DNA from 2 places in the Lysinibacillus sp. EB106-09-02-XG168 genome. Region 1 is predicted to be linked to the other one. Evidence: riboswitches for the same ligand, from Rfam matches in the RefSeq annotation. Region 1 holds a riboswitch; the other holds the start of a gene.

Region 1 (7,711 bases):
ATGGTTGATCAGTGCCTAATTCCGATCGTAGCGCCTGTATCGCTTCTGCTGTCGGGGCGACCCCTGACATTCTAAGTATGACCTCCGCTGGCTCTACTGGAACAAAACGAATAAATAAAAAGGTCATTATTGACACCCCTAGTAAAACAAATGGTAATGTAATAACTCGTTTTAAACAAAAAAGCCAAGTTGATTCGTACATTTCTTTCATCACTTCCCAAGTCTTCATAGTGCAAAAAGAGAGGAGTCATAGTAGACCCACTCTCTTCTCATTCTCTTACTTTAAATCCATTTGAGCATAAGGGATATCGTATTCAGATGCACAGGGATTAAAATCTTTCATATGTTTATGGTAAATAACGTTATTCGTTTCATATGAAATTGGATAGAATAATGCTTGGTCATGGAACATTGTTAAAATATCTTTATACAATTGCACACGTTCCGCTTCATCTGTACCAATTAATAATTGATGTATTTTGCCATCAATTTGCGCTGCGTTATCTAGGCCTAATTTCGCTTCATAAACACCATTTGCATTCGGTGTTGCTGACTCGTTTGCGAAGCTGTGTGGGTCTGTTGGTGGACCGTTTGTGCGCCAGAAATTAATATCTACTTGATTATCCATTAATTTTTGGAGCCCTACCATTACATCGGCGCCTTCAAGGTTTAATTGGACGCCTATTTTTGCTAATTCCCCTTGCATTAATTCTGCCATTGGTTTTTGGATAGCATCTGTTGCAATGTAGATTAAATCTAATTGAAGAGGCTGCCCATTTTTAGAACGGATTTTATCACCATTTTTTAATGTCCAACCTGCTTCATCTAATAGCTGCTCGGCTTTTTTTGGATTAAATAGTATTGGTTTTAACTCAATATCTGCGTATGGAATAGCACCCCAAAACAGTTTATTGGCAACTTTTTCTGTACCATGGGTAATACTTTCAACCATTTGTTCTTTATTAACTGCGTATTGAATAGCCTGGCGTACTTTTAATTCTGCTAAAGGACCAGATTGTGTATTAAAAAGTAATGCTCGTGTAGATAAAGGTTCAGATACAGCCGTTTTGTATTGATCACTGTCTTTTAAGAAAGTGTAGTTATCTAAGCTAATAATGCCTCGACCATAAATTATGTCTAATTCTTCATTTTCAAATGCCAGTGAAATAGATTCTGAATCAGGAATAATTTTCACTTTTACTTTGTCAACTAGTGGCTTTTCACCCCAATAATGTTCGTTGCGGCTAAAAATTGCATATTGATCTTTTTTATATTCGGTTAATACCCATGGACCTGTTCCAACCGGAGCATTAATACCTTTATTAGTTGTATCTCCTTCAGGGAATCCGTTATCCCCTAAAAAGCGAAATGGTCGCACAAAAGCCAGTTCATTTAATACAGGGTAATAGGGCGCATCTAATTGTAGACGAATTGTATAGTCGTCTTCTTTCACAACATCTACAATATGATTCACCATCCCCATCCAAGAGTGTGTATCACGATCTGCTAAAACCGCATTAAAATTACGAATAACATTATCTGCATTAAATGCTGTCCCATCAGAGTATTTTACATCTTGTCTAAGATGAAATAGATAAGCTGTTTTATCATCAGAAATTTCCCAGCTCTTCGCTAATTTCGGCGATATTGTCCCGTCATCGTTATATTCTACCAATGATTCATATACCATTGCTTGCGCAGTCATTTGGTTTGGTAAATAGGTGTGCGGATTTAAAGGCCCTATATCTAGCGGCCAGCCAACTGTTATCACCTTTCCTTCGTTAGAAGTTTTACTTCCATTACTTTCACCCGAGCTTGAACAGCCTGCTACAATGGTTAACATCAGTATGAGAATGAAAGGTAATATTTTTTTAAAAAATATCATTATGATTGCTCCTGTCTATTCTTGGGTGATAGAAAATTGATATATGTATGTTTCTCCACCATAATACTAACTTGAAACTCAAAGTAATCTCATGACTATGATTAGAAAAATGCAAAAAAAAATCCTTATTCCACGTGAATAGGGATAGAAAAACTCATTATTAAAAGCCTTCCATCCATCTCCCTATCTTTCGTAGATCTACAATGAATCTTACTACAAGCAGGCATTCTGGCTTATGAATCTTCATTTTGCTTCACCTTCCCAAGTACTTACTCAGTGGTATTAGAAACAAAACTCCTCATTTACAGCTGCGGGACAGCATGGGATTTACACCCATTTTCCTTTAAATTAAGCGAAAAAGTTTTTTCACTCAAACTTGTAATGATACATATTAAATTAGTATTAAACATAACACGCTGCAAAGACACACGTCAATTTTATTTTCTGAATATAATATAGTTTTGAGATTTTTCAACATAGATATTTATGTTTATTCCACAAAAAAAAGCCACCACATACTAGTGCGATGGCTACACTTCTATCGTTGATGTTTTTTTAACATTGATTCTGTAAAAAACTGAGATTGTCCCTTTGGAATACTTATTGTTTGCCACTGAGAACCCTTTACTTGCTTAGCGATGTAAACGATTTGACCGACATGTTGTGAATAATGGGCCATTTGTCTTTCAATCGCATCTATCACGGAATGCTGCTCTCCCCTTATCGTTACAAACCCATTTAAATCAGCTTCAGATAATCCTTGTAAAGCATCTAAAAATACTTGCCAGCCCTTTTCCCATACTGTCATAACCTCTTCTTTTGTCTGAAGGCTATCCGTAAATTCATCATCACGATTTCTCGTTGCTTTCTCACCATCTGTCGTTAGAAAGTCAGTCCATCTCGATATCATATTACCACTAATATGTTTTACAATCACTGCGATACTGTTTGAATCTTCATTATACGCCCAGTGCAATTGGGCCTCTTCTAATTGGTCGAGTGTTTTATCGCCTAGCTCTTTGACACTTCTAAATCTTGTTTTGACAACATTTAAATACATTCGCGCTAGCGTCATTGTTGACCCCCCTGTCCCTTTTCAACTATTTTAATAATATTCTGTATCAGACAAAATCTTTCCCCTCCTTCTACACTATAACAAGGCTACAGGTATAAAAGATTAAATTTAAACCAAAAAAAACCGTCTCTTCATTAATTGAGACGGTTTCCTTCGAGCCATTATAAATTTTCATCAATATATGTTTCTATATCTGATACAATCGTGTCAATAGGGACATCCTCTGGATTCTCTGCATACCCCGAATACATTTTTACGATTACGCCATCTTTATCAACTAAGAAAAATTGATTCCCATGGACGACTTGGTCGCTGTTAGGATCATTTCTGACGATTATTTTTGTTGATTTTACAGCGAACTGCTCGATATATTTTTGTGAATAACCAGTAAGTAGATTCCATTTTGATTGATCTGGAACATTATATTTTTTCAAATAATCAGCTAATACTTCTGGTTTATCAACGTCAGGATCAACTGAAAACGCAACAATATTATAATCTTCCACACCTTTTTTCTTCAGCTTCTCTTGAACTTGCGTCATATTAAAAGACATTGGTGGACAAATTGAAGTACAATTCGTGAAAATATACATACCTATCCACGGTTTTCCTTTTAAACTTTCTAATGAAACTTTTTCTCCGCGTTGATTGACATGTTCAAAATCTGGTAATTCTAAACTATAATCTGCTTTAAACTTTGAATTTCCACACGCACTCAGTACAGTTGCTACTGCAAAAAGTAAAACAAGCCCAATTATTTTATTTCTCATCTTTAACACGCTCCCCACTTACACTATCCTCATCCTATCGTACGATGTAACTATTGACAAGGACACTCAAGTGACAGCTTTCGTACATCTTTGTGAAATCGATTTCACTTTAAGGAAACAAGCGCATCATGAATGGCATCTAATTTCACTTCTACTCGGTGCAGTAAATAAAACGACACTAAAATAGGAAAACCGATATCCGATATCATGTTTAACCATTGTTCCATGTTAGTCCCTCCTTCGCAGCTAGATGAATAAGACTACTATTGCTGAAAATGGTCCTTGCAGTACATGCTGCAAAGACCATTTCTTAGTTATTCGATTTCTAAATCAATTTCTGTTACTTGACGATCAACGATGCGAGCCCCAGTCATTGTAACCAGAGCGCCAGCTTGTCCTTCAAAAACGTTTTTAGCGATGATTGTTTGCATTACCTTTTGAATTTCTTCCGATGTTACCTTTGGCTTCGGTGCATCAATTGCAATTGTTGCCGTTTTCCCTGCTGCTGTTTCAAATTGCAGCTCTAGAACTTGTGTCATAGCTTTCCCTCCTTAGGATAAATCTGTTGTTTCCTGTTTTACAATACTGTCTAGTGCGTGTGAAGATAGACTTGCAATGACTTTTGCAACAGCTACTAAATCTTCTGCCGTATGCGAGCTGTTCAAATTACGGTACGTTTTTGTTGTGAACAAAGGCTCGTTCTGGGCATCGTGTCCAGCGACATACTTTAAGCGCAGTGTAGCACCTACGAAATTGACTTTTGCCATGGAGGTCACCCCCTTTCTTTCACAATATATATACGGACTTATTACTAAAAAAGGGACATTTAGGATGAATTTTTTTATGTAAGCTTTTATAATAGAGTGAGAGAAGGCAAAGAGGTGAACGATTTGTTAAGTGGTTGGTTTTTATGGTTTATTTTATTTTGGGTAGTTGTACTTATTTCCCTTATGGCGATTGGCGGATTTTTCATGTTCCGCAAATTTTTAAAGGCTTTACCGAAGCAGGATGGTAAATCTGATTTAGATTGGCAAGAGTATTATTTAGATAAAACTATTCATTTATGGGGACAACCTGAGAAAGAGCTTCTATATGAACTTGTAAGCCCTGTACCTGAGCTATTTAGACAAGTAGCAAAGGAAAAAATTGCAGGGAAAATTGGAGAACTTGCAATAGAAGAAAAGGCATCTGCTATTAACCATGATTTAATTATACGTGGCTATATTCAAGCAACGCCTAAGCGCGACCATAAATTTTTACGTAAGAAATTAGATGAAATGCAGATTGACATTTCTCCATATGAACATCTATTTGATTGATGATACGCTGCACAGAATCGTTGTGCAGCGTTTTTCCTTCCTTAGTAAAGAATTATCACATATTCTTTTTTATAAGTTTTTCTTGGAGTCTATCCGTCGCTTGGACGACTCTTCCTTCGCTCTGTTTTCTATCCATCACTTTGAAGATTCTATCCACAGCTTTCGCCCTTTTATCCATATCTTTGACGATTCTATCCGTCGCTAGAACTACTCTATCCATCAGGTGCATAAAAAAAACTACACTAGATAAAATCTCTAGTGTAGCTCTTCCATTAATAATTCTTCAGTGGAATTGTTTTTTTGATTTTTATGAACTGGATAAGCATTGCGATTCGCCAAGGAAGTAACATCGCGAACGCTAGAATCCAAAACATTCCAGCTAATTCACCAATATCAATGGAGTTACTTAATATTACTTTTGCAACTACACGGAACACTAACAGTCCGATTAGTATAAAAACGAATGCTTTTGAACGTTTTAAATAAATATCTAGGCCTTTTACTTCAAATTTAGAAGTGGCAATTAAGATTGTCGAGAATACCATGCCGACTGCTGCCGCTTCAAGAATTTGCATGGGTGGCACTCGAAATTGTTCGAATAAAAACATTAACGCACCTGTAGACATCGCTATAGGTGGAATGATAATTTTCTTCTCATTTGTCGGTTTCTTAGACGCTCGCATACGTATAACCATGACAAAGGTACCCATAAAAATGGCCATTATGGTCGAACCTATTACATAATAGTGAGAAGGGATATTGCTAAACATAAAAAATCCTCCTCTAATGTCATTAACAATTTTGTCCAAGTAATTGATCAACTACAGCTTTTAATCTTTCTGGCTCGAAAGGCTTTGTCATAAAATCCTTTGCTCCACTTTCAATTGCTTCCACAATTAACTTTTGTTGCCCTAAAGCTGTAATCATAATTATTTTTGCATCTGGAAATTCAGGAATGATTTCTTTTACTGCTGCAATACCTGTCATAACGGGCATTGTTACATCCATCGTTACAAGATCTGGTTGTAACTCACGATACATAGCCACAGCTTCCTTACCATTTGCTGCCTTACCGACTACCTCATAACCCCATTCAGTAAACATATTACTTATTGCAACACGCATAAAGAGCGTATCATCCACTACTAAAACTGTAGGCACATGTTCATCTCCCTCCACGTTAAGGTATGGTATGCCACTTTAGTTTAGCAGATTAGAAGCCTGTAAATCCACCGAAAATAGGCTCTAAAATGCGTGTTATATACGTTAATCCATCAAAGAATAACACGACACCAACGGCAATCATAATATAGCCACCGATTTTCACAATTTTTTGGCTGTGTGTACGAATCCAAGTCATCCGCGCTATAAAGAAAGATAACAAGAAGAACGGAATAGCAAAGCCTAAGAAATAAGCTAACATATAGCTAAAACCTGAGCTTGGATTTGCACCAGCTAAAGCAATAATCGATGCTAAAATTGGGCCAGTACACGGCGTCCAACCAGCCGCAAAGGCTATTCCGATAAATACTGATCCCAAATAACCAGATGGGCGGTTTTTAAATTGGAATTTTCGATCCTTCATTAAAAAGTCAATTTGTAGTAATCCCACAATCATTAAACCAAATACTACGATTAAGATAGCACCAACCTGACGTAATAATGTTTGATAGTTAAGGAAGAACTCCGCCGCTAACGATGTCCCTAGTCCAATCATAATAAAGATAATTGAAAATCCTAGTAAAAAGAAGAGGGTGTGCAAAATAGCACGTTTTTGCATCATACCTCGTTCCGCTTTTAGCTCATCTAATGTCATCCCCGTTATGTATGATAAAAATGCGGGATATAACGGTAGAGTACATGGTGAAATAAAGCTTAAAAAACCTGCACCTAAAGCTAAAAATAAGTTAATATCAGTTTCCATATTTTCTCACTCGCTCCTTACAGTTACTGCCTCCATCGTACCAAAAAACACTGTAAATTGCGCCCTTCCTGTTTGTGAACGTTTCATGTCAAAAAGGTGTTGAAAAAGTGAAGCTCTATGAAGTTCTATTATACTAGTATACAAATTTATTATTCAAACTTTATTACATCAACGTGATGTAGTTCATATACTTTTGCATTATGCGCTCCCCTTATATTATCTGTCAACAAAATTCCCCATTATTCTGCATTCCAAGTTATAACATTCTACGCCTATTCAAAAGGCACTAGCACTGTGCTTTCATAGGTGCACAGCTTTATTGTAGACTGTACAATGTCTTTACTGTTAAATAGTGAGAAAATTTATTTTCTTCATGTATAATAAAAACAATAGAGCCATTGATAGAAATAAATGAGGTGTAGTCCTTGGAATTAAGAAAAATTAAACCGAAAAAAATATATGAGGAAGTAACCGAAATTCTCTATGAAAAAATTAGAGCTGGCGAACTAAAGCCTGGTGACCGACTTGATTCAGTAGAACAACTTGCTGAACAATTACAAGTAAGTAGATCTGCCATCCGAGAAGCTCTTTCCGCTTTAAAAGCGATGGGGCTTATTGAAATTAAACAAGGCTCAGGTACTTTTGTTAAAAGTAATCAATCCAATCAGCTCGATTTCCCATTATCAACTGCCATTTTAACAAATAAGCAAGATATCTCACATTTGTTAGAAGTACGCA
Region 2 (7,711 bases), 290 kb from region 1:
TAATAACGATAGCTTACATTTTGAAAGTCAATCGCACCTTGAATTGACGCTGTAATTGGATTTTCCGCTTCCTTAACCGCTACTTCTTTATTTAAGACATCCACGATTCGCTCTCCTGAAGGAATCGCACGTGCAATTTGCATCAATACCATACTAGAAGTCATCAATCCATTTAATATAATCGTTAAATAGTTAATAAAAGCTAGAATTACTCCAACCTTTAAAGCACCGGCTTCTACCTTAATGGCCCCAAGCCAAAGTGCTGCTACAATGCCTAGATTGACAACGAACATCGTAAACGGCACGAGCACCCCAACAATTTGCTCGGCTGTAATAAAGCGCTTCGTTAATGTATCATTTAGAGCGCCAAATTGGTCAATCTGTTGCGTTTCACGACGGAACGCCTTCACAACACGAATCCCCGCTAAGTTCTCCTGAAGCTTCGTATTAACATGATCAATTGCCTCCTGCACTCGACGGTACAGAACACCCGAATATTTGGTGAAAAAGTACATCGCAATAATTAATAGCGGCACGATAATAAGAAGTATCGAAAATAACTCACGTGCCGTCACGAAAACAATAATAACGGCTCCAATAAATAATAAAGGACCACGCACAAAAATACGCAACGTCATCATAAACGCGCGCTGAACACTTTCTACGTCACTCGTTAAAATCGTAATTAGCTTCCCTGTTGTAAAAGTGTCACGTTCCTTTGCCGAATACGTCATCATTTTTTCATAAAGTGACTGACGAACATCCGATGCAAAATGGATCGCTGCCTTCGAACTATAATAGGAACAGCCTATCCCACCAACAAGTCCGAATACCGCACTGATCAGCATCCAGACAAACATTTTCAGCACATATGGATTATCGCCATTCGCAATACCCGTATCAATCATATGTTGCATAATCGTCGGCTGAAGTAAATCCATCGTTACCTCTAGTACCATTAATAATGGTGCAATTAAGGTAAAAAATTTATAGGGCGCTAAAAACCCTCCTAACTGTTTTATTGCCTGCATTCCTTCGACTCCGTTCTTTAATTCACATTCATTATTAATTATAACTGAAAAACATTCTCAAGCGGCATTATTTTTTCGGGTCTCGTAATATTTTGGACACGATTGATTTTTTTGTAGGTTTTGGTAACTGTAGAAGATCCTTTCGAATAGCTTATAAGGAAACTCTGGGCTAATGTTCATTTACTGTTATTTCTATGTTAGAATGAAAACTAGCATGAGGTAAATATTACCGATAATGTAATAACTTCCTATATATATATATATATATATATATATATATATATATCCCCCTGCCCCCACTGTTTATTGTAGTCTGACCCATTCACCCTCAATAAAAATACACCGCAATGTTATTTCAACATTGCGGTGTATTTAGTATTACAAATCATCAAATCCGTTATCTTCTACATTGACTTTCACATATTGGCGAGAACGCTGCTCGAAGAAATCTGTTTTTCCTAAGTCAACATCCTCATACGCTTTTACCCACTTTAATGGATTTTTGCGGTAACCTTCAAATGGACGCTCTACCCCAAGCTGATTACAGCGTACGTTCGCATAGAAGTGGACATAATCATGTACATCTTCCACATCAAGGCCAGCAATTTTATCACCAATTACTTCATTGGCCCAATCGATTTCTAGCTGAACCGCTTCACGGAAGATCTCCTGTACGCGAGCTGCTCGTTCTGGTGTATCGTATTCAGGATATTCCTCTAGTAGCTCCTGATAAATTTTCACAAATAAATCGACATGAAGCTGCTCATCGCGATTAATATAGTTAATCATCGTTGACGAGGCTACCATTTTTTGATTGCGTGCTAAATGGTAGAAGAATGCGAAGCCAGAATAGAAGAATAAACCTTCTAAAATCACATCATAGACAATCGCTTCTAGCATATTTTCAACAGTTGGCTCCTCCGAAAATGCTTGGTAGCCCTTAATAACGAACTCATTACGTCGCTCTAACACTGGCTCTGTACGCCAAAAGTCAAACGTACGATCCTGCTCATCTTTGTTCACAATACTTGATAGCACGTAAGAATAAGAGTGATTATGGATAACCTCTTGTTGCGCTAAAATAATCATTAATGCATTTAAGCTTGAATCTGTTAAATAATCTGCTACTTTCCCTGCAAAATCAGTTTGCACACTGTCTAATAGCGCTAGTAAGCCAATGATTTTTAAAAAGGATTCCTGTTCATCTGCTGATAGCTGTGGAAACTGCTTAACATCATTGCTCATATTAATTTCAAACGGAGTCCAGAAGTTTCCTAGCATTTTTTTATACTTAGGATAAGCCCAGCTAAAACGCACATCGTCCCAGTTTAAAATGTTAGAAGAGCGTCCGTTCACAATACCTGTTGAACGGTTTGGTGCTTCTTTATCCATAATTTGTCGTTTTGTAATAGTTGTCATTGTTACTTCCTCCTAGCTCGCGCAAGACTCACATTCTAGCAATTCTACAGACGTTGAGCGAACATAATATGTCGTTTTCACACCGCTCGCCCAAGCGTTCATATGCAATGCTAGTAAATCTTTTGCCTTGATCGTATTTTGAACGTATAAATTAAGTGAAATGCCTTGGTCGATATGACGTGCTCGAGCAGCATTTTGCTTGATTGTCCAATTTTGATCGATGAAATAAGCAGATTTATAATACCAAGTTGTCACAGGTGATAGATCTGGTACTGTTACTGGAATTTTGTAATCCTTCTTCTCTTCTGAATAACTCTTTTGGAAAATAGGATCAATCGTAGCCGTACTACCCGCTAAAATGGATGTTGATGAGTTCGGTGCAACCGCCATAACATAGCCGTTACGCATTCCTTTTTCAGCAACCGCAGCGCGTAACTCATTCCATTTATGACTGTCGTAGCCACGTTTATCAAAATACGCACCAGTATGCCAATCCGAGCCTTCAAATAATGGGTAGGCTCCTTTTTCACATGCTAAATTGTTAGAAGCGCGAATCGTTAAATACGCAATTTCCTCATAAAGCTTGTCTGCAAATTCTACAGCTTCCTCAGACTCCCATTGAATTTCTTTCAAAGCTAATAAATGATGCCAGCCAAATGTTCCAAGTCCAATGCCACGGTAGCGTAAGTTCGTACGCTCTGCTTGTTTTACTGGAATTGTATTTAAGGCAATAACATTATCTAACATACGTACTTGAACCGGGATTAATCGTTCTAAAACACCAGCCGGTACAGCTCTACCTAGATTAATAGATGATAGGTTACATACAACGAAATCGCCAGGCTTGCGACGTGTTACGATGACATCATCTTCTAGAGTGATAGACTCGAATTCAGTTGCCGACATATTTTGGAAAATTTCCGTGCACAGGTTCGAGCTATAAATCATTCCCTCATGCTTATTCGGATTCATGCGATTTACTTCATCTCGATAGAACATAAACGGCACACCTGTTTCAAGCTGCGAGCGCATAATACGCTTCATAATATCAATCGCTGGCACGACTTCACGACTTAATAATGGATTCGCAATACATTCTGCATATTTAGCACGGAAAGTGCCATCACCCTTTTTCTCATCGTAGAAATCTTCTAGTGAAAAGCCCATAACTTCTCTTACTTCATGTGGGTCAAATAAATGCCATTCCCCGCGCTCTTCAACCGTTTCCATAAATATATCCGGTAAGCATAGCCCTGTGAAAATATCATGGGCACGCAGACGTTCATCCCCATTGTTTAAGCGTAAATCTAAAAACGTAAAGACGTCTTTGTGCCAAACATCTAAATAGACAGCAATAGCTCCTTGTCGCTGACCTAGCTGATCGACTGAAACCGCCGTATTGTTAAGCTGTTTAATCCATGGTAAAACACCACTAGATGCACCTTTAAAGCCTTTGATTGATGAGCCACGGCTACGAATTTTACCCATATAAACACCAATACCACCGCCGTACTTCGATAATGTAGCGACATCTGTATTCGTGTCATAAATACTTTGTAAACTATCATCTACTGTATCGATAAAGCAACTAGATAGCTGTCCATGTGTTTTACCTGCATTTGATAATGTAGGTGTTGCCACAGTCATATATAAATTACTCATTGCCCAGTAAGATTCACGTACTTTTTCTAAACGATTTTCAGTTTCATCTTGCATCAGGGTCATCGCAATGACCATCCATCGTTCCTGTGGTAGCTCCACTGGTGTTTTCGTGTAATCGCGAACAACATAGCGGTCCATTAATGTTTTTAAGCCAATATACGTAAACAATTCATCTCGACTTGATTCTAAATAGGAAGCGAGTTCTTGAAGATCCTGCTCACTATATTTTGTTGTTAAACATTCATGATACAAACCAGCTTCTGTATAGCGTGCTAATTGTTCCGGGAAACCTTTATAAACATCTTGCACTGAAACGCCACGGCGCATTGCAAATTGATCATACAATTTTTCTAAATAAATTTGAGCAGCGACAAATGTCCAGAATGGCTCCTCCTCATCAATTAGGCTAAGCGTTTGTAAAATCATCGCATCCGCCCATGCTTCAAATGTTGCATTGTCGTTTTTTCGTAGCCATCGATCCGATAATCTTACAAAACTTTCGAGTTCATCCTCCGTATAACTTTTCTTGAGCTTAGCAATTTGCTGTTCGATTTGAATTGTCATGTATACATTCTCTCCCTTTCTTTCTCCAGCAACACAAAAAGCGATCACGCAACATTTATCGGTTACGTAATCGCAGTAAAATCGGAAATGGAAATGAAGGACATGCACACTAAGAAGTGGACAAATCTCTCGCCTCCACTTCTCAATCCCCGAAGAATGTGTTGCTGTCTTGAACAAATCGGCAGGTCTCCTGGCTCATGCTTCCTCCAAATGATGGCCTTCCCGTTCTTTACAGTGGCCTATTCATCATTTGTCAGCACTTACAGTTGCGGGGACAGCTTCGGCCTAAGATGACTCTTTTCCGAATTCCCTTTTAAACCATATTTGGTACCGCTCGTCCAAAATACTATATATTGTGTTTTAACTCCTAAACAAATCTAACATATAGTGTTTATAGTTGCAATAGGCGTTTTGCCCCTTGAATTTTTCAAAGTGTTATTTTTTCTCGAAGCAAGCCCGATTACAATGCAGTTTTACGTAGTTTTTCAAAATTTCTAGGAAAATATTTTTGTACTTGCTGCTCTTTTTCTGGATCTATTCCTAGCAAAACTACTGCACATGGACCAGCCGTTTTCTCAACATCTAATGAACTTTTGACCTGTTGCTCACCAAAAAGTCGGTTAAACTCTGCTTGTAGACCTTTTGATCCTACTGGCCATACTTGCTGTACGATTCCCTCTTTCCACGCTTGAAAAATAGATTCAAGCTGTGCGACATCTTCAGGCTGTGCAAGGATTTCATTGCCTACAAGCGGCATGCCATATGTGTACCAACATAGCTGCTCATACTTATACTTAGTTGCTGTACGTTTCTGCTGCTCTCCAAGCATCGTTATTGACAAACCTGATTGTAAAGTTGGCATATTAGTCTCTGAACTACCGTCTATTTGCGGACAAAAAAGACCAGCCTCATCAAAAACCTGCTGAATGCCTACAACATAACGAGACCATGCAGCATCCCCTGAAAAATTGGCAAGTAAAATATGCCTTGGTAAAGCATTTGCAGCAAGTTGCTCTAAAAATGTAACACGTGCAGTAAAGTATGCCGTAAGCTGATCTGGAGCAGACACAACATCTTGTAGCTTTTCGCCAATTGCAGCGGCATTATCGGTTGTCGCAATGAGCTCACCTATTTTTATTGCATTTCTCAATGTACTCGACCTTCCTTACGCACAAACACCTTCGACAGAACTGGCATCGCCACCGCAACGATCACTAGATTAATGAGTGTTGCCACTGGAAGACTAGTCAATGACGTCCAGTAAAATGCCGGACTAATAATAAAGTAAAATGGTATAGGTGCCACGACACCATTTAAAATAAGTGCCACAGGCCATTTCCAGAAATGCATTTCTTTTTTATGCATAACCCCAAAGATCCATACAACGATAAACATTTCCACAGCAATAATTATATGTAGTGGTCCAAAAGGGAAGCCAGTAGTTAAGGCTGAAATAAAATGCCCAATGACTCCCGCAGTACCAGCTAATACTGGCGATAAAAATACAACGCTTAAAAATGCCGGTGCAGAGTCAAGCGCAGCAGTTGTAATAAATGTTGGAATTTTAATGACTGCACCTACTGCACAAATTGCAGCTACCATGGCAGTGAGCGTCAATTTCATCAATTTTTGTCGATCCATCCCATTTCCTCTTTCTTGGCTCGTCCTTATAACGTAGGTTGATTTCCGTTCCGGTTGGGCGCTTTGTTGTTGCTGTCGCACAGTTAAAATTGCCGCTGACGCTTCGCTTTCGCACAGAGCAAAGCTTTCTGGGGGCGTCCAGCCTTCACTTCAATAAACGTCATCCCTACCCTTTTTGAAGAGCCATATAAATTCTTCAAGACACTAAATCATTTAATTTGTTCCCCAATACCGTACCAAATGCGGACGACTTGTTCGGCTTCTGCAAATAAAGCTTGGTACAAACGCCCACATGTATCACGTAATAATCGTGCCTGTTTGTCCATCGGCACAACGCCACGCCCCATATCGGTCACTATTATATACAAGGCACAATTTTCTTCAAGGGTCTTTAGTCTCCTCAAAATAGTACTGACAAGAGGTTCATCCTCCTCAAGATCTTGTGTTACGAGCCATTTCTCTATATTTTTTATAACTAGTACATCACAAGTAGGAGAGCCATCTGGTAGCGTGCCATCCACTAGCTCAACGTTTTGACCTGCAAGTAATTTCATAACATAGTCGGTTTTTCCACTATAGGCTCCTCCGATAAAGACATGCATCTTGCTCCCTCCTCCCAAGCACTTCTTGTAAACGTTAAAGAAAACATTTTATCATGCGGTGTTTGATAGGACCAAAAAGATTGCTCAGTTGGAGCAAAGGCTACGAGTAGCGCTCGAATAACCCCGCCATGGACAACGAGATGATACACATCTTCCCCTTTTGGTAATGCAGCGAACCCTTCCAAAACACGTGCACAAAACATATCAAAGCCTTCTCCCCTTGGAGGTGGATACTGTACAGGATCATCTAACCATGCACAATAACGACGATCGGATTGTAAGTCTTCATATGTGAGCCCTTCAAATTCTCCGAAATTCGACTCTCGAAATCTTCGATCAGACACATAAGTTGCATTCGGAAAATAACGGGCAGCTGTTTCCCTACAGCGTAGTAAATCACTCCCATACACCTTCGTAGCCTCTTGATTTACAATAGAGAGTAAAGATGCATCAGCTAATGAAGAATCTGTCCAACCGATATAACGCTTCTCTAAATTTTCCTTTGTTGGTGCATGTCTCATTAAGCGCACAGTAACAACGTCACCCACAGTACAACCTCCATTCCTTCAATTGATGCACCGAGTAAATCCCCAGAAACACCGCCAAAGTTACGCACTGTAAATTGCCGAAAGATTAAAAAAGCAATCGCTAGTACTGCCATCAACACGAACGGAACAATTGTGAAGCCCGTTACAAACAACAAGCTACTGTATGCTACAACTAATGTTAAAAGCATAAAGCAGATTAGTAAACCCGGCTTAATATGTGTTTTAAAAAAGTAGGCAAGCCCCT

What was found. Region 1 has a riboswitch for cobalamin ahead of nikA (nickel ABC transporter substrate-binding protein). Riboswitches for the same ligand answer to the same signal wherever they lie in the genome.
Region 2: another riboswitch for cobalamin. It lies ahead of AC3WSO_RS10880 (ribonucleoside-diphosphate reductase subunit alpha); the one in region 1 lies ahead of nikA (nickel ABC transporter substrate-binding protein).

Annotation. Positions count from the first base shown of each region.
Region 1 covers NZ_JBYTDN010000003.1:1,781,588-1,789,298, reverse strand. The annotation lists gene nikB (nickel ABC transporter permease) at 1-202, opposite strand, end outside; gene nikA (nickel ABC transporter substrate-binding protein) at 278-1,885, opposite strand; cobalamin riboswitch at 2,087-2,280, opposite strand; gene AC3WSO_RS09425 (DUF1572 family protein) at 2,424-2,960, opposite strand; gene AC3WSO_RS09420 (SCO family protein) at 3,122-3,730, opposite strand; gene AC3WSO_RS09415 (YvrJ family protein) at 3,835-3,957, opposite strand; gene AC3WSO_RS09410 (DUF2922 domain-containing protein) at 4,045-4,269, opposite strand; gene AC3WSO_RS09405 (DUF1659 domain-containing protein) at 4,282-4,497, opposite strand; gene AC3WSO_RS09400 (DUF2621 domain-containing protein) at 4,621-5,049, shown strand; gene AC3WSO_RS09395 (CcdC family protein) at 5,322-5,819, opposite strand; gene AC3WSO_RS09390 (response regulator) at 5,842-6,210, opposite strand; gene AC3WSO_RS09385 (cytochrome c biogenesis CcdA family protein) at 6,263-6,973, opposite strand; gene AC3WSO_RS09380 (FadR/GntR family transcriptional regulator) at 7,399-7,711, shown strand, end outside.
Region 2 covers NZ_JBYTDN010000003.1:2,067,828-2,075,538, reverse strand. The annotation lists gene AC3WSO_RS10890 (ABC transporter ATP-binding protein) at 1-1,031, opposite strand, end outside; gene AC3WSO_RS10885 (ribonucleotide-diphosphate reductase subunit beta) at 1,410-2,450, opposite strand; gene AC3WSO_RS10880 (ribonucleoside-diphosphate reductase subunit alpha) at 2,463-4,676, opposite strand; cobalamin riboswitch at 4,839-5,026, opposite strand; gene AC3WSO_RS10875 (hypothetical protein) at 5,137-5,826, opposite strand; gene AC3WSO_RS10870 (ECF transporter S component) at 5,823-6,317, opposite strand; gene AC3WSO_RS10865 (bifunctional adenosylcobinamide kinase/adenosylcobinamide-phosphate guanylyltransferase) at 6,527-6,919, opposite strand; gene AC3WSO_RS10860 (histidine phosphatase family protein) at 6,868-7,467, opposite strand; gene cobS (adenosylcobinamide-GDP ribazoletransferase) at 7,440-7,711, opposite strand, start outside.